2 regions of the Desulfosporosinus sp. FKA genome follow, and region 2 is predicted to be linked to the other one. Evidence: a T-box and tRNA genes for the amino acid it is inferred to sense, from the RefSeq annotation. Region 2 holds a T-box; the other holds one or more tRNA genes.
The links. The T-box of region 2 lies ahead of ileS (isoleucine--tRNA ligase). A T-box ahead of a tRNA ligase gene usually reads a tRNA of that ligase, here a tRNA-Ile.
Positions count from the first base shown of each region.

Region 1: it encodes a tRNA-Ile, which carries the amino acid that the T-box ahead of ileS (isoleucine--tRNA ligase) is inferred to sense. The anticodon was not compared.

Region 1 is NZ_NAHZ01000028.1:382,393-397,617, reverse strand. It holds gene dnaG (DNA primase) at 400-2,196, shown strand; gene rpoD (RNA polymerase sigma factor RpoD) at 2,186-3,373, shown strand; tRNA gene B5771_RS12475 (tRNA-Asn) at 3,460-3,534, shown strand; tRNA gene B5771_RS12470 (tRNA-Ile) at 3,553-3,627, shown strand; tRNA gene B5771_RS12465 (tRNA-Val) at 3,732-3,806, shown strand; gene B5771_RS12460 (class I SAM-dependent methyltransferase) at 3,947-4,747, shown strand; gene B5771_RS12455 (Nif3-like dinuclear metal center hexameric protein) at 4,732-5,601, shown strand; gene B5771_RS24325 (hypothetical protein) at 5,913-6,074, shown strand; RNA gene rnpB (RNase P RNA component class A) at 6,098-6,537, shown strand; gene B5771_RS12445 (HD-GYP domain-containing protein) at 7,111-8,061, shown strand; gene B5771_RS12440 (EamA family transporter) at 8,188-8,571, shown strand; gene B5771_RS12435 (hypothetical protein) at 8,775-8,963, shown strand; gene B5771_RS12430 (protein-glutamate O-methyltransferase CheR) at 9,038-9,826, opposite strand; gene B5771_RS12425 (YaaR family protein) at 9,891-10,328, opposite strand; gene B5771_RS12420 (flagellar motor protein MotB) at 10,400-11,248, opposite strand; gene B5771_RS12415 (flagellar motor protein) at 11,245-12,060, opposite strand; gene flgM (flagellar biosynthesis anti-sigma factor FlgM) at 12,430-12,702, shown strand; gene B5771_RS12405 (flagellar protein FlgN) at 12,730-13,212, shown strand; gene flgK (flagellar hook-associated protein FlgK) at 13,216-14,661, shown strand; gene flgL (flagellar hook-associated protein FlgL) at 14,748-15,225, shown strand, end outside.
Region 2 is NZ_NAHZ01000027.1:23,669-38,893, forward strand. It holds gene B5771_RS09755 (UxaA family hydrolase) at 1-307, shown strand, start outside; gene rd (rubredoxin) at 664-825, shown strand; gene B5771_RS09765 (desulfoferrodoxin) at 849-1,232, shown strand; gene B5771_RS09770 (sigma 54-interacting transcriptional regulator) at 1,562-3,652, shown strand; gene B5771_RS09775 (thiolase family protein) at 3,950-5,308, shown strand; gene B5771_RS09780 (acyl-CoA dehydrogenase) at 5,356-6,504, shown strand; gene B5771_RS09785 (CoA transferase) at 6,565-7,539, shown strand; gene B5771_RS09790 (CoA-transferase) at 7,539-8,348, shown strand; gene nifJ (pyruvate:ferredoxin (flavodoxin) oxidoreductase) at 8,613-12,140, shown strand; T-box leader at 12,665-12,891, shown strand; gene ileS (isoleucine--tRNA ligase) at 12,968-15,225, shown strand, end outside.

The sequences.
Region 1 (15,225 bases), on a different contig from region 2:
CGATGCTCACAACAAGTTTAGTTTATTCACTGCTTATTCTAACATGCTTTTTGATAATGTTAAAGGGTATGGAAAATTATTCCATAATTTTTAGCCCCCTGAAGGGTTTTGTTAAGGAGAAAAGTCATAGTTGTGAGGCAAATATTTGTCGAAGAAAAGAGGGATTATGGACTAAAAGAGAGAATTAAATAGATCTTGAAATGAGAATTGCATCCTTCTTAAAACTAATTCTTGATAAGGGGTTTAAAAAAGAGGATTCCGTGAATTTTCGGCGAAGAATTGTTATAGAGATAGGGTTGACAAACCATCTGAATTGTGAAAGCAAATCGAAGGGCGAAGAACGTGGAAAACAGGGTTCATGAGGAATTAATTCCAGACGAAGTTATCGAAGAAGTGCGTATGCGTACTGAAATCGTTGAGGTCATATCTGAATATGTCAGCTTACAGCGCAAAGGTAAAAATTTCTTAGGCCTTTGCCCATTTCATGCTGAGAAAACACCAAGTTTTACGGTGACTCCCGAAAAACAAATGTTTTATTGTTTCGGTTGCCATACGGGGGGAAATGTTTTCTCTTTTCTTATGAAAAAGGAAAATTGGACGTTTTTAGAAAGTGTTCAAAGGTTAGCGCAGAGGTGCGGTGTTGTGCTCCCAGAAAAGGAAATGTCGACTCAAGAGCGAGAAAAGGCTCGGCTCCGACGACGCTTTGAAGAAATTAATGAATGGGCAGCCAACTACTATCATGATCTCCTGTTAAAGTCACCCGAAGGGGAGCCCGGGCGAAGTTATTTTAAAAAGCGCGGTCTAGATTCCGAGACGATGAATAAATTCCGTTTAGGGTATGCTCCAGAGCGGTGGGACGGTTTACTTGAGTATTTGCAAACACGCGGAGTACAGCCTTCGGAAGTCGCTGAAGCTGGGCTGGCCTTGGAAAGAGGAAAGTCAGACAAGAATGGAAGGAAATTTTACGATCGTTTTCGCAATCGAGTACTATTCAGTATTCTTGATCACCGCAATATACCGATTGCTTTCGGCGGACGCGTTTTAGATGATTCTGTTCCGAAATATTTAAACTCACCTGAAACGACTTTTTTTAATAAGAGACATCATCTTTACGGGATGCATCGAGCTCATCAAGGAATTCGAGAAAAAGGTTATGCCCTTTTGGCTGAGGGTTATATGGATGTTATTGCGCTTCAGAATGCAGGGTATCCTAATGCCGTAGCATCCTTAGGGACTGCTTTAACACGGGAACAGGCTAATCTCCTGAAAAGGTATGCAGGGCGCGTCGTTCTTCTGTATGACTCTGATGATGCAGGTCTCAATGCTGCCATACGCGGAGGAGAGATCCTTCGCGATACAGGACTTCAGGTTGAGGTTGTAATCTTGAAAGGAGCAAAAGATCCCGATGAGTTTTTAAAAAATCACAGCCATGAGGATTTTGACAAACTTGTTAAACAGGCAGTGACGTATGTTGAGTTCAAATATCAAACATTGACTCATAATCAACCTCCGCAGAACATTTTAGAGAAAGCTGAGCTGGTGCACAAGCTTGCTCCTGATATCCTTAAGGTGGTCAGTCCAGTTGAAAGAGAAGGGTATGAACGGTTCTTGAGTTTAGAGCTAGGGCTTACCTTAGAAGCGGTACAGCGTGAGATTAAAAGCCTGCGACAGAAAAAAAGTAAAAAAGAACGTTCTGGTGAATATTCGCCACAAAATCCGATTAGTTCTGAGAAAAATAGGGATAATATTAGTAATGCCATTATATGTAAGAGTGATTCGGAAGCCCCTCAACCGACCGTTGAACTGGGGGTATATAGAGCGGAACGGACACTTTTGCGCTTGTTATTAGAAGATATCTCCTTAGTAAAAAAAATTAAGGAGCAATTAGGAACCTCCTTTTGGAGAGTTTCCACGCATCAACAAATTTTTGATTATCTCGATCAGGAAGGCAGTTTACCTAACCGTAGCAATGAAACGGTTCAAAGTCATTTGGCAAGCCTACTCCTGGAAGAGTTTGATACATCCCAAACTGAGCGGTTGCTTGAAGATTGCATTCAAGGTATTCTCTCTGCTCAAACAGAGGAGACAGTTGAAGATCTGCAGGCTCGTATGGTTGCCTTAGAAAAATCCGGTGACATGGCAGGGGCCATGGCTCTGTTGAAAGAGATAGGAGAGCGGTTGAAACGTGGCAAATAGTAAGGTTAAAGGCACTCAAATGAAAGATCCTAAGGAGGACAGGGGACAATTGAAACAAGAGCAGCAAATGGACAACGTTCAGGCTCTTATACAAAATGGCAAAAAGAAAGGTTCCCTAACCTATGGAGAGATTATGGATGCTCTTCAAGGGATTGAGCTTTCTGCGGATCAAATCGATGATATTTACCAACAACTTGCTCAAATGGGAATAGACGTTGTGCCTGGGCCTGAGGATGTTGAACAGGAAGTCTTAAAAAAGGGCAAAGTTGACGATGATGATGACCTCGTGGATGATCCGGATGAAATCGAAGAAGAGACAGAAGTCGATCTTTCCGTTCCAGAAGGGGTAGGTATTGATGATCCTGTCCGCATGTATTTGAAAGAGATTGGCCGGGTTCCTCTTTTATCTGCTGAAGATGAGATTGAGCTAGCCAAAGGCATGGAGGCGGGAGATGAAGAATCAAAACGTCGTCTTGCGGAGGCTAACCTACGGCTGGTAGTCAGCATTGCTAAACGTTATGTTGGCCGGGGTATGCTCTTCTTGGACTTAATCCAGGAAGGCAATCTGGGCTTAATTAAGGCCGTAGAAAAATTCGACTATACCAAGGGGTACAAGTTCAGTACCTATGCAACTTGGTGGATTCGGCAAGCTATTACACGCGCAATTGCCGATCAAGCACGTACGATTCGGATTCCTGTGCACATGGTTGAAACGATTAACAAACTCATCCGGGTTTCCCGGCAGCTCTTACAAGAGCTGGGGCGTGAACCTGCTCCCGAAGAAATTGCCAAAGTGATGGATATTCCCGTTGAACGTGTGCGGGAAATTATGAAAATTGCTCAAGAGCCGGTCTCTTTAGAAACCCCCATCGGGGAAGAAGAAGACTCTCACTTGGGAGATTTTATCCCCGATGATGATGCTCCCGCTCCAGCCGAGGCAGCTTCTTTCATTCTCCTGAAAGAACAATTGGAGGAAGTTTTGGAAACGTTGACGCCACGTGAGGAAAAAGTCCTTAGGCTTCGTTTTGGACTTGACGATGGCAGGACCCGTACCCTGGAAGAAGTTGGACAGGAATTCGGCGTAACACGGGAACGAATTCGGCAAATTGAGGCCAAAGCTTTAAGGAAATTGCGTCATCCGAGCCGAAGCAAGAAGTTAAAGGATTACTTGGAGTAATTAAATACGATCAAGATTTAAGATTTTTAAAATAAAGGCTTGACTATTTCGGAAAGATTAACTATAATTATCCGTGCAAAGGGCATTCCTCGATAGCTCAATGGTGGAGCAACCGGCTGTTAACCGGTAGGTTGTAGGTTCGAGTCCTACTCGGGGAGCCAATTTATTTTTCCCTTTTCGGGCCCATAGCTCAGCGGTAGAGCCCCCCGCTCATAACGGGTTGGTCCTAGGTTCGAATCCTAGTGGGCCCACCACATTCGAATTCGATTGAATTGGAAATAAACAATTATACGACGTTCAATAATCGTGGTTCAAGTTAACCTGGAACTTCGATTATTGAACGTCTAATATCGAATAAGGGCGATTAGCTCAGCGGTAGAGCGCATCCTTCACACGGATGAGGTCATTGGTTCGAGACCAATATCGCCCACCAATGAAAGCAAATGATGGACTGTGGCAACTATGCCGGGGTCCATTTTTAATTTAATCCTTCTTGTTTCTCTGATGCGTATTTGGATATAATACTTTATAATATAATTTCGAATATAGAATTCTTATTTTATGAGGTGACCTATGACCTTTTCAGTAACATTGGGTCCGCGCCTTCAGTTGGTTGCATCCCTTGTTCCTTTAAACGCCAGCCTTGGGGATATTGGGACAGATCATGCTTATTTACCGATTGCGCTTGTAGAAGCCCAGAGAATTGCCAAAGCCGTTGCCGTCGATGTTCACGAAGGACCTTTTAAATCTGCCTTGACTGCGGTTAAAATACGGCAGCTAGAACCGGTTATTGATGTAAGATTGGGAGATGGGCTGAAGCCTCTTGCAGCAGGGGAAGTAAATGTCTTAACCCTTGCCGGGATGGGTGGGAAGACCATGTTAGAGATCTTCGCTGCTCGGCCAAAGGTATTACAAGCAGTGACGGATTTAATTGTTCAGCCTCAAGGAGGGGAAAGAACGTTACGTTTGTCTCTTTTGAACAGTGGGTGGCGCTTAAAAATAGAACGATTGGTCAAAGAAGATGAGCGCATCTATACAGTTATGGCTTTTTCCAGAGATGAAGGCCAAACCATGGCTGAATTATCCTGCCAAAAGGATGTCTGGCTTCAACGACTAAGCCCTCAAAAGCCGGAGAATAACAAGTTTTTAGGGCACTCAATGATCGTTGATAAGCTAGTCTGGTATTTTGGTCCTCTGATTTTAGAGGAAGCCACAGACCTTCTGAGAGAATATCTGGATGATTACAGCGGGATGCTTAGACGACAATTAGAACAAATGAAGCTATCCAATAAATCGGAAACTCTTGAAAAAATCAGAGATGTATCTGAGGAGTTAGTTTTGGTGGAGGGAATCAAAAAATGGCAGTATCGATAGGCCTTGTGGCACAACATATTGAAAAACTTGCCCCGAAATGCTGGGCCGAAGAGTGGGACAATGTTGGTCTGTTAGTTGGATCTGGTTCTGCGCCCGTTGAGCGCATTTTGATTGCTTTAGATGGGACTTTAGAGGTAATTGAGGAGGCTAAAGACTTTGGGGCGCAACTTATTGTTGCCCATCATCCGCTTATGTTTCGGCCCTTGAAAAATTTGAGGTCGGATAATCCTGCGGCAAAGATTCCCTTAACATTGTTCAACTATCAGATCGGATACTATGCGGCACACACAAATCTTGACCAGTCGAGGCTGTCATCCAGCCTAACATTAGGAGAGATTTTAGGCCTAAAAGAACTAAAGCTTCTTGAAGAGCAAAGTAATAACAGTAACTATAGCCGCCAAACCAACTTGAGTTCAGCAAATTCCACAGAGGAACTTCGTGGGTATGGAGTTATTGGTTACTTGGAGCGCCCGGAACCATTGGAAGTTGTCTGGGAGAACTTTTTGGAACGTTTGCTGCAGTCAAATTGTTATGCCCATCCTTATAATTTGACAGGAGTACGCTTAGCCGGGTCACTAAAAAAAGATGTGCGCAAGGTGGCAATTATCAATGGCAGCGGGGGCCGGTTTGTGCCGAAGGCACTGTTTAAAGGTGCGGATTTACTAATCACAGGAGATGTTGATCATCATGCGGTCCTTGATGCCCTTGAAGGAGGAATGGCTGTGGGCGACCTTGGCCATTTTCTAAGCGAAGCACCTATGCTTCAGGCATTATACTATTACCTGTCTTCTGAAAGGTCGCTGCAAGGTATAGAATTTAAAGTTAGTTCAAAAAATGCATCCCCTTGGCTATAAGCTAGGGGATGTTTTTTTACTTAAGAGAAGGCTAATTCGCGTGAAGACAAAGTCTACATGCTTCGGTTAAGATTTCATTATGGGATATCAACGAAAACCCCTCAACTGCAAAAAGTAAATTGTAGTTAAGAATTAATTAAAAAAGTTTGTGAAAGTGATAATTAATACTTGACACTGAATGATGAATCATGTTATTGTATGTATATAGAAAATAATCAGAAAATAAAATTAAGGCCAAAATATAGTTGTTAATTTTGAATTGTTTTTGGTCTGAAATTTTTAGTAAATAACTAAAGGAGTTGATGAGCATCATGAATCGAGCAGAAGTTCTCCGCATGGAACGCGAAAAGGTTTTAACCAATTTTAAAGAAGATAATGCAAATCGGGCAAAATGGTTAGCAGCCTTGATGGACATTGACGATGAAATGGAAGAAATGGAAAAGAACCAAAACTCTCCATTTGACCAAAACTGATTTTTTTAGTAAAATAACTGAGCGAAGTAAGCTAGATGATCGCGGGAGCAGGGACTGAAAAGTCGCTCCTGAGGAAAGTCCGAGCTCCATAGGGCAAGGTGCTGGGTAACGCCCAGTGGGGGTAACCCCAAGGAAAGTGCAACAGAGATATACCGCCTATCCAGAGACCAGTCATCAGAGGACGGAAGTCAGATATAATTAGTTCTGTTTCCGACATCCGGATTCCGATGACTGACTTCTGGATAGGTAAGGGTGGAAAGGCGAGGTAAGAGCTCACCGGCAGTCAGGTGACTGGCTGGCCATGTAAACCCCATCTGGAGCAAGACCGAATAGGGGAACGATGAACGGCCCGTTTTTGTTCCCGGGTAAGGTCGCTGGAGGCTGTCGGTAACGGCAGTTCGAGATAGATGATCATCACCTCCGCAAGGAGAGACAGAACTCGGCTTATAGGTTCACTTCGCCATGCTTATGGGAAACTGCTCATGTATAATGATACATAGCCGTTTCCCTTCAGTTTTATTAAGATCAGAAAAGGGAGAATCAATGGATTTGATTCTCCCCTTTCTGATCTTAATGATAGACATTTATAAAAAGAGAAGTTCTCTAAATCCTTATCTGATTAAAATATTTTTCACGAACTTAGGGGATTTATGAACCAAGGTATAAATAAAAAGCATAACAAAAGTTATAAAATCGTAGTCTAACATATGGTATAAATCTGAGTGTAAAAGTCGAAATTTGTTGAAAGAAAGATGTTGGTTTGTGCAATAATTTGACTTATTATATATACATATTAGCAATTTGATAGATTGAACTTATTTTATACGATAATAGCTCAAATATTTGTTTCTTAAGTTAAAGAAAGCGGGGATCAATGGTCGTGGATTTGGTATTGAAAAAGTTAAGCCCAAATTCAATAAAAGAGCAAAGAACACCTTTAGACTTATTTGATTCAAAGGGTAGGTTATTGCTTGCAAAGGGAAGCTTAATTACCTCTAATGTCTTGGCGAAGCTTAAGCGACAAGAAGTATATAAGATGGAAACTCGAAATGAAAAAAGGGCATTAATCAAGGCTCCTAAGACAATTAAGGAGTTTTCTAAGGACGTTTATGTAAAGCTTGTTGGCTGTTTATGGAGAATTTACCATGAGGCCCAACTCTTACAGCCACAGCATATTGAGAAGATGCTTGCTTTGGTTAAAGTAATTATGGAAGAATTACGGACAAAAGATACGTTCTTGGATTTGGAAGGTAATCGAATTAATCTTGAACGGTATAAACAACATGATTTTGGGACCTATATGCATGTTTTGAATGTGGCTTTATTGTCTGCAATTATTGGGCTACAGCTGAATTATAATGAAAATAAGCTTAAGAATTTAATTTTGGGAGCTCTGCTCCATGACTTAGGAAAATTACAAGTGCCTAAGGAAATTTTAAATAAACCTGGAATTTTGACGGAGGAAGAGCGAGATGTTATAAAGCAGCATCCTCTTTTGGGAGAAGAAATGTTGAAAGATGCCCGGCTGATATCTTCAGTACTTGCTACGATTAAAGAACATCATGAACGCTGGAATGGCAGAGGATATCCCTTCGGTTTGAAGGGTCAGGAGATCTATCAAGATGCCCAGATCGTAGCGGTAGCAGATGTCTACGAAGCTCTCACGGCTGATAGGCCCTACCGTAAAGGTCTTCCCCCATATCAGGCTTTGGAAATGATCATTGGCGGTTCTGGGACTGACTTTAACCCTCGTTTCGTTAAAGCCTTCCAGGAATCCCTGGTGCTCTATCCCGAAGGGTCCCTGGTTACCTTAAATACCGGTGAAATAGGAGTTGTGGCAGCAATACCCCTGAACATGCCAACTCGGCCACTCCTTCGCCTTTTATATGATCAAGAAGGACAATATTTCAAACAAACCATGTATGTCGATTTACTGCAAGACTTAACTCGTTTTATTAAACGATTAGAATTCAATCAATCCGAATGAGAAAGCAGGTATAAATTTTTGAGATGCTGCGAAAACTTAGGTTGAAAAAACAAACCTTGTGTTTATCTTTTTAGGGGAGAAGCAAGAGAGGCTATAAAGGAAAAAAGACAAGGAGTACTCTTTCTAATGGGTCTTAATTCAGAACTTTCTCCAATGGCCGTGGCCTTAGGTTCAATTATGCTGGGGGCCACGGGACAATTTCTATTTCGCTTAGGCATGCTGACATATGGAAAGGTTACAGTTACGGGGATTTGGAGGCAACTGGGGGCGATTATTTTTACTCCGGCTATTTTTTTAGGATTTATGTGTTTTGGGTTAAGCTCCTTTCTATGGCTTGTGGTGATATCACGCTGGGAATTAAGTTATGCCTATCCTCTGGTTGCTCTGGGGTATGTAATTGCCATCTTCTATGGTACATTGGTTCTTCATGAAAATCTTTCCTTTCCTAAAATTATGGGCAGCATTCTTATTTTGGCGGGGATTAGTGTTCTGGGCTTGTGGGCGACATAGCTTTAAAGAGAGCTTTAGAGCACAGTTGTAAGCTGCTGACAACGGAAGATTCGTGTAGTTTTTGAGAATAAAAGGGCTGTGGCGAGGCGGAATAGAGCAAATTTTGTCGAAAACGAAAGTTGCAAGAAAAATATGAATAGGATAAGATAATCTAAACCCTAGAACTTAAAAAGTCTTTAGACTAAAAAAGGGGCGTGTGTTGGATGCAATTTAAAGATTTTGGGCGCGGAGCACGGATCGAGTTATCCAAAATGGCCAAGTTACTAGGAATGAAGTTTATTGGGTACAATTCAAAGGATCAGCAAGTATCCCTTGAGGTTCACGGCAAAGGTGTTACTTATCCCTTAGAGGAGTTTATCCAGCAATACGAGAGGATCTGTCCTACTGCTTAATTGGAATTTTCTAAAGGTGAAATAATGAAGAGGAGCTTTTCTCTTGGCTTTACGAGAATAGCTCCTCTTAATATTTATCCTTTTTGGTAAAAGAAGGAAGAAACGGCTTTTAAACCGAGGTGTTTCATACCAAAGAGATGTTCAGTACTGCCGGTAAAAAGGATTCCTCCAGGTTTAAGAGCATCTGTGAATTTTTTATAGAGCATTTCCTTGGCTTCGTCTGTAAAATAAATGACAACATTTCGACAGGCAATAAAGTCAAAGCCGGTTTGAAATCGATCGGTTAGGAGGTTCTGATGCTGGAAGGTGACCAATCGTTTTACCGATTCTTTAATTTGATAGCCCTTTTCAGTTGAAGTGAAATATTTTTGCAGGAATTCAGGGGGAGTACTTGCAAAATCATTTTGTTTATAAAGGCCTTCCTTCGCTTGATTCAAAACATTAATGTCAATGTCTGATCCCAAGACGGTAAATTTGCTATTCGGGAAGTATTCCATCAAGGTCATGGCTAAAGAATAAGGCTCTTGTCCGCTCGAACATCCGGCGCTCCAAAGCTTTAGAGGGCTTTTACTCTGAAGGAGCTGGGGGATAATGGACTCTTTCAGAGTTTTCCACTGGTTCGCGTCGCGAAAAAACTGAGAAACATTAATAGTGAGATGTTTAAAAAAAGCGTCATATAAACTTTGATCTGAATTAAGGGCTTTGAAGAATTCAGGAAATGTCGGATAACCGTGGGAGTTCATAAAACTTAGAATTCTTCGCTGCATTTGGTTTTGTTTATAAAATTTAAGATCAAGCCCACTTTTGGGATGAAAAGCTTTAATAAATTCCTCATAGGTATTGGAAATGGATGTTATAGCCAAAAGGATGACACCTCTCTTTTTAAATAAATTAGTGTGATCTTGTAATTTCACTAAAGGCTGACATTTAGGCAAAAAGATCCACAATGAGCCCTTTAATTTCACCGACCTTGGTTAAAACTTCTAAAGGCTTAGCCTGCTGGTCGAGAAGCTGTTTTCCTAGATTTTCTAAAGCGTGATCGATTTTGGAGATGCGAGCCATAATTTTCGGACGACCATGGAAATCCCAAGAGGATTCTTCCTGCATTTTTCGGCTTTGACCAAAGGTTGAACGCAGGAAAGACTTAACCATATCACGAAAATCCTTTAAGTCTCGAATAGAAAGTGATTGAGCTAACTTTTTGCCCTGGGTCTCAAGACGATCGAGAAAGGCTTGAAGTTCAGTCTTTTGAATGTTTTGAGTTTGGGTCAAAACTCCTTTAAAATCGATTGTACGTTCTGAGGAATTTTGAGAATCAATCGTGGAAGAAGAGGCTTGAGTTGGTGTTTCGATGCGAATAGACATAGTTATTCTCCTTTAGAAAGGATATTTATAATGCAAGCCCTTTTGCCTTGGAGTGTCTTTCCTGACTTCTACTAATGCGTTGCTGTTGGTGAAGCCGAATTTGCTGGCGTTGAAGAAACGTTACTGGTGGGTTCCGTAACATCATATTTAGAACGAAGAATGACAAGATCGATGCGGCGGTTTCTAGCTCTTCCTGCTTCTGTATCGTTAGAGGCAATTGGCCGGTATTCACCGTAACCGGTTGCAGAGAGACGATTAGGGTCAATGCCGTCATGCTGCAAAATTTGCACTACATTAGTAGCACGGACTACTGATAATTCCCAGTTGCTAGGAAATTGGGCAGTATGAATTGGTAAATTGTCGGTATGGCCTTCAACCCTGATTTGGTTGGAGGATGATTCAATGACTGTGGAGACTTTCTCTAAGATATTACGGGCATAAGGAGTTATATCTGCCGAGCCGCTTTCAAAAAGCAAGGTTTCTTGAATACTAACGACAAGGCCGCGTTCTTCGACAGACGTAACTAAGGTGGATTGAATGCCATTATCTGATGCAAATTTATCGAGTTTAGCCTTTATGGTTTCGATAGACTTGTTATCCGCATCCACATTTCCTTGACCTGCCTTTTGGTTGTTATTCTGCGTGGTTGTGGAGGGTTTGGCAGTATCACTTTGAGGAGTTTTAGGAGGTATGGCAGCCGGTCCCGATGGACTGGTTGCCAATTGTATTTTAGCAGAACTGCCACCGCTTAAGGCTGAGTTCAAAGCCTGGGCCATGGCCTGAAACTTTTCTGAATCAACTTTACTCATCGAGTAAAGGACAACGAAGAAAATCATAAGTAAGGTAATAAGGTCAGAATAGGTGAGCAGCCAACGTTCTCCGTTCTCCTTTTCAACTTCTTCTCCGCGTTTTCTACTCATCGGCTCTCACTAACTGCAGGACGGCCTGCTGCCGCTGCACCTTCTTCATCATTGTCTTCAGAGGGGAGCAAAGAACCGACGTGGGTTTTCAATTTTTCTCTGAGAATAGATGGGTTATCGCCTGCCTGGATCGAGAGGATTCCGTCTCGAACCATTTCCATTGCGGCAACCTCCGCCTTGTCTTTCATTTTAAGCTTTGTGGCAATAGGAAGCCAGAGAAGGTTGGCAGAGGAAACACCATAAAGGGTAGCAATAAAAGCAGATGCAATTGATTCAGAGAGTGCTGACGGATCGGAGAGATTACCTAATACCTTAACGAGTCCCATAACAGTCCCAATAATCCCCATGGTCGGTGCAAATCCGCCGGCCGCTTCAAAGACGGAGATGCCAACTTTATGGCGTTTTTCCAAGACAGCGATATTTGATTCCAGAATTTCCTCGGTAATTTCAGGATCTGTGCCATCAATGACCAGCTGTAACCCTTGACGAGTAAAACGATCGTTAACAGTCTGGAGTTCTTGTTCAAGGCTTAATAATCCTTCGCGGCGTGCTTTTTCAGCGAAGCCAACAAGAGCTTCATAAGCTTCTGCGGTGCCAAAAGTTTGACTTGTAAAGGCAACTTTTAGCCAATGAGGGAGGTGTTTGAGATCCGAAAGGGAAAAACTGGTTAAGACTGCTCCGGTGGTTCCTCCGAAAACAATAATTGCTGCAGAAAATTGGAAAAGGGCCCCGAGAGCGCCGCCTTCCAAAAGATATCCCATGACTAGAGCGCCTATTCCGGCGATAACGCCAATTAATGTTGATAAATCCATGTTTTTTGCCACGACACTCCTTTATACCTTAGCAATAGAGACCATAATTCTAGTTTATGAGAGAAGAAAGGGAATAATCTGGATCCTCTGGCCTAGTTGCTTTTCTAAATAAAGGGCTGCGACATACCTCCCTTTGCGTTTATTACATGATTTTAGCGTAGAAGCTTAGATTATGGGAAGAGGAAAAGCATCTCCCTACAATATAATATCGACAAAATATACTCTAAACTTTAGTATCTCTACATAATGCAAACAAGTATTTATTGTCTGAGGAAAGAATGGCTAACGAATATGGAGAAAGTTTTTCTTAAGTTTTACCTTGCTTTTTTCGATAAGCAAAGTAAGACTATATATCTTGGAGTGAATGAAATGAAGGTAGATCCTACATTTATGTCGCTGGCAGGCTGTACCCAAGCCGCTAATCGCTTGAAGCCAGCCGCAAAAAATAGATCGACGAGCGAAACGGATAATGTTGCTGTTTCAGACAAAGCTCAAACATTTCAGACGTTATTGCAAAAAGCAAGAGAAGTTGTTGACATTCGGGAAGATCGTGTTCAAACCCTGTCCAAGCAGATTGAACGGGGAGAGTTTAAAGTGGATGCTCTGAAAATAGCCGCTAAATTGCTTCCGCCAAATTTCTAAGAGCGTCTAAACGAGGAGGAAGATTCCGTGTCTGAAGTGCTTGAGAACTTGGAAAGAAACTTAAGGGAACAGGTCAAATGCTATACAGAGCTTTATGACTTAGGAAAAAGTAAACAAAAAGCCCTGATTGAAAATAGTGTCCAGGAAATTGACAAAATCACGGCCCGAGAGGAGCAGCTTTTTCCAGATGTTAAACGCTTGGAAAAGGAACGTCTCTTGTTTACGGAACAGATCGGCCTGGAACTAGGTCAGGCACCTGAAAGTTTAACTCTGGTAGTGCTTGCGGAGCGCTTTCCTGTCCTGCAGGGGGTTCATTCTGATCTGGAGCGGGTAATTGGTGAGTTGCAGAGAATTCATGATATTAATACCCAACTTTTGCAGCAATCGATGGGTATTGTTAACTTTACATTGGGGTTGCTGATGTATCAGGAGAAGAACACGTATACACATCCAGGCAGAAATGGTAAAGATATGGATGAAAAGTTGCATCTCTTGGATTGGAGGATTTAAGACATGACTTCTACTTTTTTTGGTTTAGAAATTACGCGCCGAGCACTGGCGTCTCAGCAAGCCGCCTTAGATGTTACGGGGAATAATATTTCTAATGCTAATACTGAAGGATACACCAGACAGATGGCCAACTTGAAAGAAACCACCCCTTATACGATCTACGCAACGGGTCGGAATCTGAGCCTGGGATCTGGGGTGTCTATGGATACAGTTACCCGGGCACGGGATAAATTTGTAGATATGGAGCTTCGTGATGAAACCTCAAAGCAGCAATATTGGACAAGCAGGCAAACGAGTCTATCTAATATAGAAAGTTTTATGAACGAACCCTCGAATAATGGTTTGAGTGCTGCTATGGATAATTTCTGGACAGCTTGGAGCAGCCTTTCTCAGGACCCGGGAAATACAGGAGCTCGTTCGGTTGTACAAGGACGTGCCATAACTTTAACTGATAGTTTTCATGCTATTGCACAGCAGATCAAGACGATGCAAAGCAACCTTAACTCGGATGTGACGACGCAGATTCAAAAGATTAATAGCTACGCAGATCAAATTGCGAAACTTAACGATCAAATTAAATCTGCAAAGATAACTGGGGACAATCCTAATGATCTTTTGGATAGCCGAGATAATTTGATTGACAAATTATCGAAAATTGTCAATGTGAAGGTTTCAGAAACCAATGATGATTTTAGCATAAGTATCGGGGGAGATGTTCCTCCAGCGACGTTGGTGGATAATGGGACGGCTAATCATTTGGATGAGACTTCCGGGCTTGATGGCAATGATGTTAAGTGGGAATCAGGGGATTCACTTACGTTAAATCCGCAACAGGGGACACTCCAAGCGGATATACAGGTTCGTGATACGGATTTGAATAATTTATTGGATCAATATAATTCACTGGCTAAAGATATTGTCGGAGCAGTTAATAGCATTTATGGAACCGGGAAAGTTACCGGGTCTACTGCTACGGGTAATACTTTTTTTGATCCTTCGAATTTAACTGCGAGTACCATCTCCTTGACTTCGACGGGTTCGGCGCCAGTCGATGATTCAGTACCCACCAACATCAATAACATTGTTACAGGAGATGGAACTTCAGGTGATGGAAGTATTGCCGCCGCGATAGCTGCCTTGGCGACCGGATGGTCGAGCATCACAGATACATCATTAACAAGCAAAGCATCATCCTTAGGAGATGAGTACGGAGTTATCGTTTCTCAGTTCGGAGTCCAAGTTCAACAAACTAATCAAACGAAGGCAGGAGAAGATGTTCTAGTTAATAATTTAACGAACCAAAGGGATTCTGTCTCCGGAGTATCTCTTGATGAAGAAATGACAAATATGATTCAATATCAAAAGAGCTATATGGCTGCAGCGAGAGTGGTTACCACAATGGATGATATGCTTAGCACGATTGTAACCGGTTTAGGCGTTACAAGGTAGTAAGACATTGTTTATTGCTTATCAATTTGAAAATAATATTGCGTTATTTATCTCAGGTATATATCTTTGATTAAGGAGGGAATATATTGCGAATCACCAGTAATATGATGTCAAGGGATTTGCTTCTAAATCTTAATTCTGCCCAAGAAAATATGGCAAACATGCAGAACATGATGTCTTCAGGGCATCGGATTAATAAGCCTTCAGATGATCCGGCAGGTACCCATAATGTCCTGGGCCTTAAAACGAATATGGCAATGATTACCCAGCTAAAGAGTAATGCTGATGAGGCAGCATCTTTTATGGGTACAACGGATTCCACCTTATCAGATGTTCAGTCAATGCTCAATCGCGCTTATGAACTTACTCTCCAAGGGGAAAATGGTACCAATGATGATCAATCACGAACAGATATCGCTGCGGAGATTGATCAGATCAATCAGCAAATCCAGACGCTTGCCAATACTAAGGTCGGGGATAAATATATATTCAATGGAACGTCGACAACTGACGCCCCTGTTGTGTCGTCCACAGCGTCCTTTGCAACCTATTCGCCCATTCAAT
Region 2 (15,225 bases):
CGAGTCAATTACCGGTATGGTTGCCGGCGGAGCTACCGTCGTTATCTTTACTACCGGGAGGGGAACTCCAACAGGCTGTCCGATTGCTCCGGTCATTAAAATCACGGGCAACGAGCGAACGTTTAAAATGATGGAAGATAACATGGATATTGATGCTTCAACCATTATTTCCGGCGAAGAAACAATTGAACAAGTTGGAAAAAGAATCTACGAGATGGTCGTTGAAGTCGCTAACGGGCATATGCCAAAGGCTGAAAGTCTTGGACACAAGGAGTTTGGAATTTATAAAATTGCTCCGACCTATTAATGGCCTTGGCAAATAATAATAACCGGATAGAAATTCGAAATATCTGATATGAACTAAGGCTCTTTGAATATATTTTTGCAAAGAAGGGTTCCGCGATGTGGGAATCCTTCTTTTGTCGGTACTTTGAGTTTATGGCAAGACACCAATGGATGAATAGAGAAACAGTTATTGGTAAATCCTAAAACATTATTTACTCTATGTCGAAATAAATCGAAAAATTTTTCAAAGAAAATCGAATTTAATTATTGATTTATAATTAAATTAATTATAAAATAAGAACAAGGTAAATGAGTTAACACTTATTAATTACTAATCAGCTTAATACTTAAAATCATTATATTAAGGGGGAAAAGACAATGAAAAAATATCAATGTACTGTTTGCGGTTATGTTTATGATCCGGCCTTAGGAGATCCTGATTCGGGAATTGCACCGGGCACTTCTTTTGAAGACATTCCAGAGGATTGGGTTTGCCCCACATGCGGCGTTAGCAAAGATCAATTTGAACCTGTTGATTAACGATTGTTTTGGAGGGATAAGAAATGACGAATTTGCGAGAATTATATAAGTGCAGTATTTGTGGTAATGTGGTTGAAGTAGTGAATCCAGGAGCACCTGCCTTAGTGTGTTGTCATCAGCCCATGGAGAAATTGGAAGCTGGTGTTACTGAAGCCAGCACTGAAAAGCATATTCCCGTTATCGAGCCGTCTGCTGGCTGGGTAAAAGTAAAAGTTGGCAGTGTTGCTCACCCAATGGAAGAAAAACATTTTATTCGCTTTATTGAGGTGTTAACAAAAGATCAAGTACTAAGAGTGGAACTTACGCCCAATGATCCACCTGAAGCATTGTTTAAAGTTAATGCTTTAGAAGTCCTGGAAGTACGAGAATACTGTACAATACATGGTTTATGGAAAAATGTTCAGTAACTGGATAAAGATATATCAAAATAACAGACGGATTAATTTCCGTCTGTTATTTTGATTGTGGTTCTTAAAGAAATGAGAAAAATGAGAAAATATTGCTTGGAGTTATAAAAACTTAGTAAACTTATAAAGAGGGTCTTTACGTGTTTATGGTGATACTCGATGGTTTTTTATAATAGAAGTAAGGGAGCAGGGAATATCTAGAGAGTATAGAATAGTAAGAATATATAGAAAATTTACGAACACACAAAACCATAAACGGTATTTGCGCAAACTTCTCAAATTTCTCAAGGAGAAACCAGTTTGAGTAAAAATTAAAGGAGTGATCAGATATGCTCCTGCGGGAAGGGACTAATAAGCGAATTTCATATCTAATCCTTGGCGACACGATTGCCAAAGCTGTGCGGATTTTCATGGATTTAAAAATTGCAATTATCCCTGTGTTAGATGGAAAAGGAAGTCTTGTGAGTATATTTAGCAGGAGCAGTCTTTATCGGGCAATCCTAAATGGAGCAACCCATCAAGACATTGTCGACCCGTATCTGATCAAAGAAGTGATTAGTATTTCCGATGATATCTCCGACGAAGAGTTAGCGGATTTTGTAAAAGTGAGTCCTGTGGGCTCTGTTCCTGTCGTCAACAAGGAAGGAAAAGTAATTGGCCTTTTATGTAAGACGAATATGGTTATGACTTTATTTAGGCAATCTGAACTGCTTAATGGTCAATTAAAAGCTATTCTAGATTCCATGCACAATGGTGTCATTGCCGTTGACAGCAGTGGCATAGTAACACACCTGAATATTGGCGCCAGCCGTATATTAGGCTTAAAGTCTGAGAACTATCTTGGGTGCGGGTGTAATAGGCTATTACCGAATCTGGACTTAACTCCGGCTTTGGTCAATGGTGAGGTTAAAATAGGATTAAAATATAAGCATGACAACATTACCATGATTGTTAACATAACTCCCTTAATTATTGGCGGCAGCATCGCCGGAGGAATTGTGATTTTTCAAGACCTTACAGATTTAGAGCAGGCTGCTAAAGAATTAGAGACGGTCAAAGCTTTAAACAAGACTTTTGATACAGTTCTAAATATTATTCATGATGGTATTATTGTGGTGGATGAAAAGGGAAAAACCGCATTAGTTAATCAGGCTCTGGCAGACTTTTTAGCCTTGCCCTCCAAAGAAATGATCGGAAAACATGTTACGGAAATTATGGCGGAAAGCAGGCTTCATTTAGTAGCTGGTTCCGGTGTTTCGGAAACGAGTGACGTTATGACAATTCAGGGTAAGCCGATTATTGTTTCCCGCTTGCCCATTGTTCGAGAAGGCGAGGTTGTGGGTGCAGTAGGTAAAGCAGTATTTCCTCAACTTGCTGAAGTTCGAGAACTCGCCGATAAAATAAGATTACTGGAAAACAAAGTAACTTTTTTTCAGGAAGAATTACAGAGAAACAAAACTGCTCAAGATATTTTGAATAATATTGTTGCTGAGAGCAGCGAAATGAAAAAGCTGAAGGAAGAAATAACGATTGTTGCCTCAAGCAGTTCCACTGTTTTAATTACTGGGGAGAGCGGTACAGGTAAAGAAGGAGTGGCTCAAGCTGTACATGCCTGTAGTGATCGCTGGAAGGGTCCCTTTATAAAGGTAAACTGTGCGGCCATTCCAGAAAATTTAATGGAGGCAGAAATGTTTGGCTATGTAGGGGGGGCATTTACGGGGGCCGCAAAGAGCGGAAAACAAGGACGAATAGAAATTGCCGATGGCGGTACTCTTTTTTTAGATGAAATCGGCGACATGCCTCTTGGTTTACAATCGAAGCTGCTTAGGGTTTTGCAAGATCGTGAATTTGAACGTTTAGGCAGTACCAAAAGCATTAAAGTCAATGTCCGCATTATTGCGGCAACGAATAAAAATCTTCATAGAGCCATTTCTGAAGGTCAGTTCCGAGCCGATCTTTTTTATCGCTTAAATGTTATCAATTTGCATTTACCTCCTTTACGGGAGCGTTGGGAAGATATTAAACCTTTAACCCATTATTTCATCGGGAAATTCAATACTATTCTTAAAGGAAATGTTAAGGGTATCGCCGATGATACTATGGCAGCCCTCTTAAACTATTCCTGGCCGGGAAATATACGTGAATTGGAAAACGTTATTGAGAGGGCTGTTAATTATACACGCAGCGGTTTAATACGTTTAACTCATTTGCCAAATCAAATTCTAAGCAACAGCTCCTCTGAAAGTCAGATAAATAATGGCGAGATCCGCCATCAAGATCAGATTGCCCGTATAGAAAGAAACATGATTATCGTAGCACTAGAGAAAGCCGGCGGGAACAAGACAAAGGCAGCCAAAATCCTTAACCTTAGTCGATCTAGGCTTTATGATAAACTGAATAAATATAATCTGAAAAACTAGTTATATCCCCGTTAGTGGTTTTCATACTTTCAAGTACCTCCTGTCGTCCCGAAAGCGGACACACTTTGAACAGATGTGTCCGCTTTCGGGACGATTTTTTTGTCCTCTCAGAAGTCAACATGTGCAAAGATAGCGACTTTGAGAGTTAAAAGTTCATGATTAGCAACGGTATAGGCTGATGGATCAACTGAATTTGAGATAATAAAGTCCTGCAGTTTTCACTGGCACAGTAATTGCAAAATAATTCTTACGATTCGGACATATAAAATAATAAGGGATTTGAATGGAGGAAGACAGATGCCTAAGGAAGTGCAAAAGCTAAAAATAGTTAGAAAAAATTACTACAAAGATGCGAAAATCTGTGCTTATGGCGAACGAAAGCCTGATTATTCGACTATGGGACGGAAAATCGGCAATACCTATGCACGACAACGAGAGGTGGTATGTGTAGAAGCTTGCCGGACTCCATATGGTAAATCTCTTGGGGCTTTAGGCGAGTATGATGCTGCTCAGTTAGGAGCTTTAGCTATTAAAGAAGTGATCCATAGAACTAAAGGCAAGGTCGCCCCTGGTGATGTTGACTATGTCATTATGGGTCACGTCGTTCAGGCCGGCTGCGGGCAGGTTCCCAGCCGCCAGGCCACTCTTTTGGCAGGACTTCCCGAACATGTACCCTCGATTACGGTGAATAAGGTTTGCTCTTCGGGTGTGAAAACCATCGATTTAGCCGCGCAAATGATTGCCCTGGGAAGAGCGGACATCGTCATTGCCGGCGGACAAGAGAGCATGAGCAACATTCCCTTTGCCCTTCCTGATATGAGACGCGGCAAGAAGATGGGTCTGCTTAATGCGGCCTGTGAAGACTTAATGGTTAAAGATGGTCTTTGGGATTCGATTTACGATCGGCATATGGCTATTCATGGTTCTGAAGTAGCCGATGAATTCGGCTACAGCCGCGAAGAACAGGACGAATGGGCACTTCGTTCCCAATTAGCTGCTTCAGCAGCCATGGCTGCCGGAAAGCTTGATGATGAAGTTTTTTCCGTTGCTGTCAAAAAGGGTCAGGAAGTTCTGGAAAAGGATGAAGGGCCGCGTGCTAATTCTACCCTGGAAGGTTTGGCTAAGCTTGGACCGGTGTTCAATCATGTCAGTGCCGTAACCGGAAAGCCAGGGAGTGTAACCGCCGGTAATGCACCCGGTACGAATGATGGGGGAGACGTCTGTCTGCTGATGAGCCGCGCTAAAGCTGATGAATTAGGAATTAAGCCTCTCTTTACCATAGTGGATTATGCGGAAGTGTCACAGCCTACGAAGGACATTGCCACAGTTCCCGGCCTTTCTATCAAGAAGGTTCTGGAACAAAACAATATGACGCTAGAAGATGTAAAGCTTATCGAAATCAACGAAGCCTTCGCAGCCGTGGTTCTCGTAAGCGCCAGGAGTATTCTGGGGATGACCAAGGAAGAGATGTTTGCAAAGGTTAATGTCAACGGCGGGGCTATTGCCTACGGTCATCCCATTGGGGCTTCAGGCGCTCGGATTGTCATGACCTTAGCCTATGAACTAAAACGTCGCGGCGGAGGGTATGGGGTTTGTGGAATTTGTGCCGGTCATGCTCAAGGCGACGCCATGCTGATTCGTGTGGATGCAGACTAAGGCTTTAATGAGTTCACTGCTACAAAAAAGATTGGAGTGGAGTTAGGATGGAATTTCAGCTCAGCGATGAAACTTTAATGGTCAGGGACATGGTAAGGAAGTTTGCCAAGAGTCAGGTTGCCCCATTGGCCGAAAAAATTGACAAGAGCCATGAATTTCCCATGGAAACTTGGAATAAAATGAGGGAACTGGGATTGACAGGGTTTCCTGTTCCGGAAGAATGGGGCGGTGGAGGCGGTACTTATCTCGACTTTGCAATTATTGTTGAGGAATTAGCCAAAGCCTGTGCTTCGACGGCAGTTATTACGAGCGTACACACGGGTTTAGGCTGTATGAGTATTTACTTATATGGGAGTCAGCGGCTAAAAGAAAAATATCTCAAAAGACTGGCCACTGGTGAGATTATCGGGGCTTATGCACTGACCGAACCTAATGCCGGATCGGACGCTGGTTCGCTGAAATGCAGGGCCGAAGATAGGGGCGACCATTTCCTGGTTAACGGCAGCAAAATATTTATCACCAATGGAGGTCAGGCAACAACCTATTGCACGTTTGTTAAAACTGATCCCTCCCAGCCTAATGGCAAAGGGATTACCTGCTTAATCATTGAAAAGGACACTCCTGGGTTTACCATCAGCAAGCCTGTTGAGAAAATGGGAATGCACGGTTCACCGACGGTGGAACTGAATTTTGAAAACGTGAAAGTTCCTAAAGAAAATGTTCTGGGAGAGATCAATAACGGCTTTGCTGTCGCCATGGGGCTTTTGGCCGGCGGCCGTATAACAATCGGTGCCCAGGGCCTGGGCATTGCTGAAGGGGCTTTGGAATATACCAATAACTACATCAAAGAACGACAACAATTTGGCAAACCGCTGGCAGCGAATCAAGGTGTTCAGTTCATGATTGCTGAAATGGCCACTAAAATTGAGGCTGCCCAAATGTTAATTTATCGAGCAGCCTGGCTCAAAGACAATAACTTGCCTCATAACAAGGAAGCGTCAATGGCTAAGTTTTTCGCCACAGATACTGCCATGGAGGTTACTACCAATTGTGTGCAATTAATGGGCGGATACGGCTATTGCTCAGAATACCCGGTCGAACGCATGATGAGAGACGCTAAAATTACCCAAATTTACGAAGGATCTAACCAAATTCAGCGTATGATTATCGGACGGGAAGTCATCGGCCGTTTTTAGATTAATTGGGATTTGCGTGCACTGAAGGAAGCAATGAAATAACAGTGAGGGGGTTGTGTCATGGCTAGACCTAAAGTTGTAAGCCTTACAGAAGCTATCGGGCAGATCAATGACGGGGATATGTTAACCTTCGGAGGATTTACAGTCTGGCGTCGTCCTATGGCTGCTATTTATGAATTGATTCGCCAGAAGAAGCGGAATCTTCATCTCGTAGAGGTTAATGGTGGAACACATGATGATATGCTTGTCGGAGCCGGCTGCGTTGGCATATGGGAATCGAGCTGGTGCGGGCATGAACTTTATGGGAAATTTGGCAGCAATCTTGCCCGCAGGATTGAAAAGGGCGAAATTTTATACGAAGATTGGGCCCATATTCATATTTTAAACCGGTTAACTGCCGGAGCAAAAGGTCTCCCCTTTTTGCCGACCTATTCTGCTATGGGCTGCGATATGTTGAATCCGGAGAATGATAATCTTGGTAAAGCGGGACTTCGTAATGGCTCCAATCGTCATATCGGCAAGCATAAATACATGATGTATAAAGAGCCCTTCACAGATTCTGAGATTATCCTTGTTCCTGCTGCTAATCCGGACTGGTGCATCACCCATGTTCAGATGGCAGGTAATGAAGGAACTGTAAGAGTTGAGGGGTTAAAATTCAGCGACCAGGAAGTTATCAAAGCTTCGAAGCACAATATTATTATTACAGAACAAATTGTTCCAGAGGAATACTTGCGGCGGGAACCAACCCGCAATATGCTGCCGGGATACCTGGTTGACTATATTGTTGAGTTGCCTTGGGGTGCTCACCCAACGGGGTTATACGGGGTACATGAACCGGACGGTGAATTTATCGCCAGCTTTTTTAAAGCGACTCGGACTCAAGAAGGCTTTGACCAATGGGCTGAGGAATGGATCTTTGGTGTCAAAGATTTTCAGGAATATCTTAATAAGCTGGGAATCAACCGCCTAGAATCCCTCAGAGCCAATCCTGCTCTAGGCTATTCTTCGACAATGAAAAGGGGGTCGAGATAATGGAGAGCAAAAAAGGATATTCTAAACCCGGCGAATTTAAGCCCATGGATCTTTTAGCCTGTGCTGCTGCTCGAGAAGTAAAGGATGGTGAAATCGTCTTTGCAGGGACCGGTTTGCCGATGTTAGCAATCATGGTTGCTCAGCATACTCAAGCCCCTACAGCTGTATGCATTTATGAGTCAGGTTCAATTGACGGCAGACCTATTGATCTGCCGACCTCGGTAGCCGATGCCCGCTGTAGTTATCAAGCGGCTGTGGCTGATGGTTTAACGGATGTCTTCGGGCAGCTCCAGTCAGGTAAAGTTGACCTGGCTTATCTGGGAGGGGCAGAAGTTGACCGCTATGGAAACGTTAACTGCACCTTCATGGGCGGCCCTACAGGCAAAAGACTTACCGGCAGTGGTGGAAATTCGGATATACACTCTCTGGCGAAGAGAAGTGTTTTAATTATGCCTCAGTTAGGTCAAAAACGGCGCTTCGTAGAGAGAGTCAGCTATATTACCTCTCCGGGTTGGAAAATTCCTCATTGGCCGGATCAAGAATGGGTTCCCAAACAACAAGTCTATGGCCCGGCCTTTAATGGCGGTCCGGCCGCTGTGATTTCTGACATGGGAGTCTACCGTTTTGACGAGCAGGGCGAAATGTACCTTGATACCGTTCATCCAGGTTTCACGCCTGAGGAATGCCGGGAGAACTGCAGTTTCGAGCTTAATATTGCCCGATGTCAGGGAGAAACGCTGACTCCTACGTACGAAGAATTGGATTTGCTCTACAAAGTCATCGATCCTGAAGGAATCATTATGAAATAAGTGCTCACAGTGAACTTGTTCGGTCTAATGTGAACAACGGGTGTCCATGCTCGCTAAAAGAGGGACATTTAGGATTTGATAATAGAGGTAAAAAGAAGAGGTTGACTTATCTTCCTGGGCGGAGATATGTCAGCCTTTTTCGCTTAGGCAGTATTAAATGGATATCGAATTTGTTATTTTTCCTATAAATCATGTATGAGAGTTTTTCAATGACGAATACTAATTTGGACCAGATTTAAAGTTTTTTCAGAGGAGGCTCTCAGTGTGGCTAAGAAAATGAAAACAATGGACGGGAACCAAGCTGCAGCAGAAGCATCATATGCTCTGACTGAGGTTGCAACGATCTTCCCAATTACGCCCTCTTCCCCAATGGCAGAAGGGGTTGACGAATGGGCTGCCCACGGTAAGAAGAATTTATTTGATCAACCTGTAAGAGTTGTAGAAATGCAATCGGAATCAGGGGCTGCCGCCGCAACTCATGGCTCCCTTCAAGCTGGAGCCCTGACGACAACCTACACTGCTTCTCAGGGATTACTGCTTATGATTCCCGAGATGTATAAAATGGCCGGAAATCTGGTGCCGGCAGTATTCCATGTTAGTGCCAGGGCTTTGGCAACTCATGCTTTATCAATCTTTGGTGATCATCAAGATATTAATGCTGCCCGGCAAACCGGTTTTACGATGATCTGCTCAAATGACGTTCAAGAAGCCATGGATTTGGGGTTTGTTGCTCATCTTGCAGCCATTAAATCAAGGGTTCCGGTTTTGCACTTTTTTGATGGGTTCAGAACCTCCCATGAGGTCCAAAAAATAGAAACGACAAGTTACGATGAGATTGGGAAGCTTGTAGATTATGATAAGATTAAAGAATTTAGAGATAGAGCTTTAAATCCCAATCACCCTGTTCTCAGAGGTACAGCCCAAAACCCCGACATCTATTTCCAAGGCCGGGAAGTTTCCAATCCTTTCTTTGAAGCCGTTCCAGATATTGTTGAAGATTACTTCAAAGAGATTAAGAAAGTAACCGGACGGGAGTATCATCCTTTCCAATATTACGGTGATCCTGGGGCGGAAACGATTATTGTCGCCATGGGTTCTGTCTGCAATACCATTGAAGAAACTATAGACTTCTTAGCCCAGCGGGGAGAAAAGGTCGGGCTAATAAAAGTACATTTATATCGGCCTTTCTCCAAAAAATACTTTTTTGATGTTTTACCTAAATCTGTTAAAAAAATTGCCGTCCTTGATCGGACAAAAGAACCTGGTTCGACGGGAGAACCTCTATACCTGGACATTGTTCAGATCTTTAATCATGAATCCTCAAAACCCATAATTGTGGGCGGGCGTTATGGTTTGGGTTCCAGAGACACCACTCCGTCACAGATAATCGCTGTTTATCAGAATTTGAAGAAGGCTCAGCCTAAGGATCGCTTTACCGTTGGCATTATTGACGATGTGAGCAATACCTCGTTACCTATCGAGGAGACCGTTGACACCTCGCCGGAAGGTACTATACGCTGTAAATTCTGGGGACTCGGTTCTGATGGTACGGTTGGAGCTAATAAAAGTGCCATCAAAATTATTGGTGATAATACGGATCTTTACGTTCAAGGGTATTTTGAATATGACAGTAAGAAATCCGGTGGCACAACGATTTCTCATTTGCGCTTTGGCAAGAAACCGATTAAATCCTCTTATATGGTGTTTGACGCTGACTATATTGCCTGTCATAATAGGTCATTTATTTATCACTATGACATCCTTAAGGGTTTAAAAAAAGGCGGAACGTTTGTTTTAAACTGTCCTTGGAGTGCTGAAGAAATCGGAGATCATTTACCGGCTTCTTTAAAACGATATATCGCCAAGAACAATATCAATTTTTACATTATCGATGCTATTTCCATCGCTGGGGAAATTGGTCTTGGCGGGCGGATTAACATGGTCATGCAGGCTGCCTTCTTCAAATTAGCCAAGGTCATCCCTGTTGAGGACGCTATTAAATACCTCAAAGACTCTATTCAGAAAGTCTATGGCAAAAAAGGCTCCAACATCGTAGAGATGAATCATAAGGCTGTGGATCGCGGAATTGAAGCTCTACATAAAGTGGAGGTTCCTGCTTCCTGGGCTGAAGTTCCGGAGGAGGAAATGCCTGTTAAAGATGAACCGGATTTTGTTAAAAATATTCAAAGGCCTATGGCGCGTCATGAAGGAGAAGACTTGCCGACTAGTTCCTTTGTTGGGGTGGAGGATGGGACCTTCCCCTTAAGCACTACACGCTACGAAAAACGAGGAATTGCCGTCTACTTGCCTGAATGGCAAATCGATAAATGTATCCAATGTAATCAGTGTTCCTATGTTTGTCCTCACGCAACGATCCGTCCCTTCCTCTTGGATGACAGCGAACTCGAGAAAGCTCCAGATACTTTCAAAACTAAGAAACCGATCGGCAAAGGGCTGGAAGGTTACCACTACCGAATTCAGGTTGCTCCCCTCGATTGTACCGGTTGTGCAAACTGTGCTGACGTTTGTCCCGCACCGGGTAAAGCCATTGTCATGAAACCTGCTGACCATGAAATAGAAATGGAATCCGAAAATTGGGAATACGCGATTAAAAATGTTGTTGAAAAGCGTCATCTCATGGATGTTAAGTCCCTGAAAGGCAGTCAATTTGCCCAACCGCTGCTTGAATTTCACGGAGCATGTCCAGGCTGTGGTGAAACACCTTATGCTCGCCTGGTAACCCAGCTGTTTGGTGATCGGATGATTATTGCTAATGCCACAGGTTGTTCTTCAATCTGGGGAGGCAGTGCACCTTCGGTTCCCTATACGGTTAATGCCGAAGGCAAAGGCCCCGCTTGGATGAATCCTTTATTTGAAGATAATGCCGAGTTCGGCTATGGTATGTACTTAGGTTCTAAACAGGTTCGAGCAAAGCTTGCTCAATTGATGCGCCAAGGATTAGAAAGCGCATTAAGCGATAATCTCAAAGACGCTTTCCGTGAATGGCTTGATAATATGGAAGACGGTGAAGGATCAAAAAGAGCTTCTGCCCGGTTGCTTGAAGTGATGGAGAATGAAGATGCTGCAGGTAATCCGCTTCTTTGTGAAATCAAAGAAAAGAAAGATTATCTCATTAAACCTTCCGTTTGGATTTTCGGCGGTGATGGTTTTGCTTATGATATCGGTTATAACGGTATCGACCATGTCATCGCCAGCGGTGATGATGTAAACATTCTGGTCATGGATACGGAAGTGTATTCCAACACCGGCGGACAATCCTCAAAGGCTACGCAGACGGCAGCGATCGCCAAGTTTGCAGCAGCAGGTAAGAGAGTCCGTAAGAAAGATTTAGGCCTCATTGCCACAACCTATGGCTATGTCTATGTTGCCCAAATAGCCATGGGAGCGAATATGAATCAAACAATTAAAGCGATTGCTGAGGCCGAAAGTTATCATGGCCCCTCAATCATTATTGCCTATGCTTCTTGCATAAACCATGGGATAAAATCAGGAATGGGAACAAGTATTTTTGAGCAGAAAAAAGCTGTCGAAGCTGGTTATTGGCATCTCTGGCGCTTTGACCCCCGCCTTAAAGATCAAGGGAAGAACCCATTTATACTCGACTCCAAAGAGCCAACGGCTTCTTTCCAAGACTTCCTCAAAGGCGAAATTCGATACTCTTCTCTGCTAACCGTATTCCCGGATGTCGCACAGGAAATGTTCGATGTTGCTGAGGGTCATGCTCGAGATAAATATCAAACCTTAAAGCGTTTTGCAGAAATGCAATATTGAAAACCGGTTTATAAGTAAAGTGAACTTGTTCAGCTAAAGCTGAACATCGAGGCTTCGGTGGGGGACTCTTCCCCTACCGAAGCAGAGAACGGGAGCCACTCCAACTTGAAGTGGGAGTCTCACGATTAGTTGAAGAGTGAGGACGTTGCTTTAACCTTAGATTTATTTGTAACGTTCTCTTTTTTATTGGAGTTACTTTACAGTCCTATGTCAGGTGCTGGGCATTTAGACAAAGCGTGGACAGCAAGCTAAAAAAGTATTCTAGATAAAAAAGTAACGAATTATCCCAGGAAGGGTTTACTTTTAACAAAATATTGGTTAAACTTTATTAATTAGATCTACTAATTGGCTAACTTTATTACCCCTCTCGCAGACGCTTAATTTGGATTTTTACGTTATTTCTTACAATTTTTAGGCGTATGGGTATTATAATTCGAGGATACGTGGGGGGATTGTAAATGTTAACCTTGAGTAAAAGACTAATGGTGTAGGTTTAAAGTTTTATAATTTCGGTTAAAGTATGGAAAACAACGATGAAAAGGACAGTAATCTAGAATCCGGTTCTTAGAGACATAATCCCTGGCTGAAAGATTATGACGAAGGTTCTTTATGAAGATCACCTTGGAGTTGGGCGGCTGAACTAATTAAGCTGCTCCGAGTGACATACGTTACATGTTTTGAGTGATTAACGGATTGTTTCTTGAACAATCCATTAATAAAAAGGGTGGTACCGCGATAATTCGTCCCTAAGTCATAGACTTAGGGACTTTTGTTGTTATTGCCACAGTTTTTTGCCACAATTAACTCATTGAGAAGGGAAGATAATCATGGCTGACTTCAAACCTTTAGCTGAGCAACACGTAGCTCATAAAGAAAGCGAAATCGCTGATTTCTGGGACAAAAATGAGATACTCGATAAAAGTATTCAAATTAGAGAAGGTAAGACTCCTTTTGTTTTCTATGAAGGGCCTCCTACAGCTAACGGTAAACCGGGAATCCATCACGTTATAGCCAGAACTCTTAAAGATTCCGTCTGCCGCTTAAAGTCTATGCAGGGGTATCAAGTTAAACGTAAAGCCGGATGGGATACTCATGGGCTCCCTGTAGAAATCGAAGTCGAAAAACAACTTAAGCTTTCCAATAAACAGGAAATAGAAGCTTATGGTATTGCCGCATTCAATCAAAAATGCCGGGAATCTGTATTTAGTTATGAGAAACAGTGGCGGGAAATGACAAAACGGATGGGGTATTCCATTGATTTAGATCATCCTTACGTGACATTAGATAATAATTATATTGAAAGCGTGTGGTGGATTCTTGATCAGTTTTTCAAACAGGGTTTAATCTATGAAGGACATAAAATCCTCCCTTATTGTTCACGCTGCGGTACGGGGTTGGCTTCCCATGAAGTTGCCCAAGGATATAAGGAAATAAAGACCAATACTGTCTACGTTAAGTTTAAGAAAAAAGATGCCGAGGAATACTTCTTAGTCTGGACGACCACGCCCTGGACTTTGCCTTCAAACGTGGCCCTGACAGTAAATCCTCAGGAACTATACCTGAAAGTCAGACAAAATAATGAAGTCTATTATGTTTCTAAGACGTTGTCCAACAAAGTGCTGGGAGAAGAGTTTGAGGTTTTGGACGAAATCCTTGGTCGGGACCTTGAGCATGTAGAGTATGAACAGTTGATGCCCTTCGTGAAATCAGATAAAAAGGCCTTCTTTGTTACCTTAGGCGATTATGTAACGACAGAGGATGGGACAGGAATCGTTCATACTGCTCCGGCTTTTGGTGAAGATGATTACAACACCGGGCGAAGGTATAACCTGCCTGTGCTCCAACCAGTTGATGAAACCGGGAAATTTGTGACCACACCCTGGGCAGGTACTTTTGTTATGGATGCCGATCTGGAGATCATCAAGTGGCTGCACGGAGAAGGGAAATTATACAAAAAGGAAAAAGTTGATCATAATTATCCCCATTGTTGGAGATGTCATACTCCCCTGCTTTATTATGCGAAACCGAGCTGGTATATTGAAGTTACCAAATTTAAAGACCAATTAGTCGAAAACAACAACCAGGTTGAATGGTATCCTGATTATGTGGGAGAAAAAAGGTTTGGCAACTGGTTGGAGAATGTCAACGATTGGGCACTGTCCCGCAGCCGATATTGGGGCACACCGCTTAATATCTGGCGATGCCAATGTGGGCATACCACATCCATAGGCTCCCGCAAAGAGTTAATAGAGAAATCTCTGGAACCCTTGGATGAAACAGTGGAATTGCACCGGCCCTTTGTTGACGGTATTCATCTAAAATGCGAGAAATGCGGCGCAACGATGACTCGTGTTACGGATGTAATTGATTGCTGGTTTGACAGTGGATCAATGCCCTTCGCCCAGCAGCACTATCCCTTTGAAAACAGCGAGACCTTTGATCAAGTCTTTCCGGCAGATTTTATCTGTGAAGGGATTGACCAGACGAGGGGATGGTTCTATTCGCTGCTCGTGATCTCGACCTTTGTCAAAGGTGTTGCCCCTTATAAACGTGTTCTCGTTAATGATCTGATCCTGGATAAGGACGGTCATAAGATGTCCAAGTCCAAAGGAAATACTGTCAACCCCTTTGAATTGTTTGATCAATACGGAGCCGATGCTTTACGATGGTATTTGCTCTATGTGTCTCCGGCTTGGACTCCAACAAAATTTGATATTGAAGGGCTGAAAGAGGTACAAAGTAAATTCTTCAGCACCCTCAGAAATGTTTATGCTTTCTTTTCCTTGTATGCCAATACGGATAAGCTTGATCCGAGAACGTTCTTCATTGAGTATAAGGATCGCCCAGAACTCGATCGGTGGGTCATGTCGAAATATAACAGTCTCCTTCGAGCTGTTGAGTCAGATCTAAATGTTTTTGACCTAACCAAAGCTGTCAGAAAAATTCAGGAGTTTGTCAATGAAGATCTTTCCAACTGGTATATCAGACGTGCACGCCGTCGTTTCTGGAGTACAGAACTAACAGATGATAAGAAAGCTGTCTACAATACTACCTATGAAATTCTTGTAGGACTGTCCAAACTGGT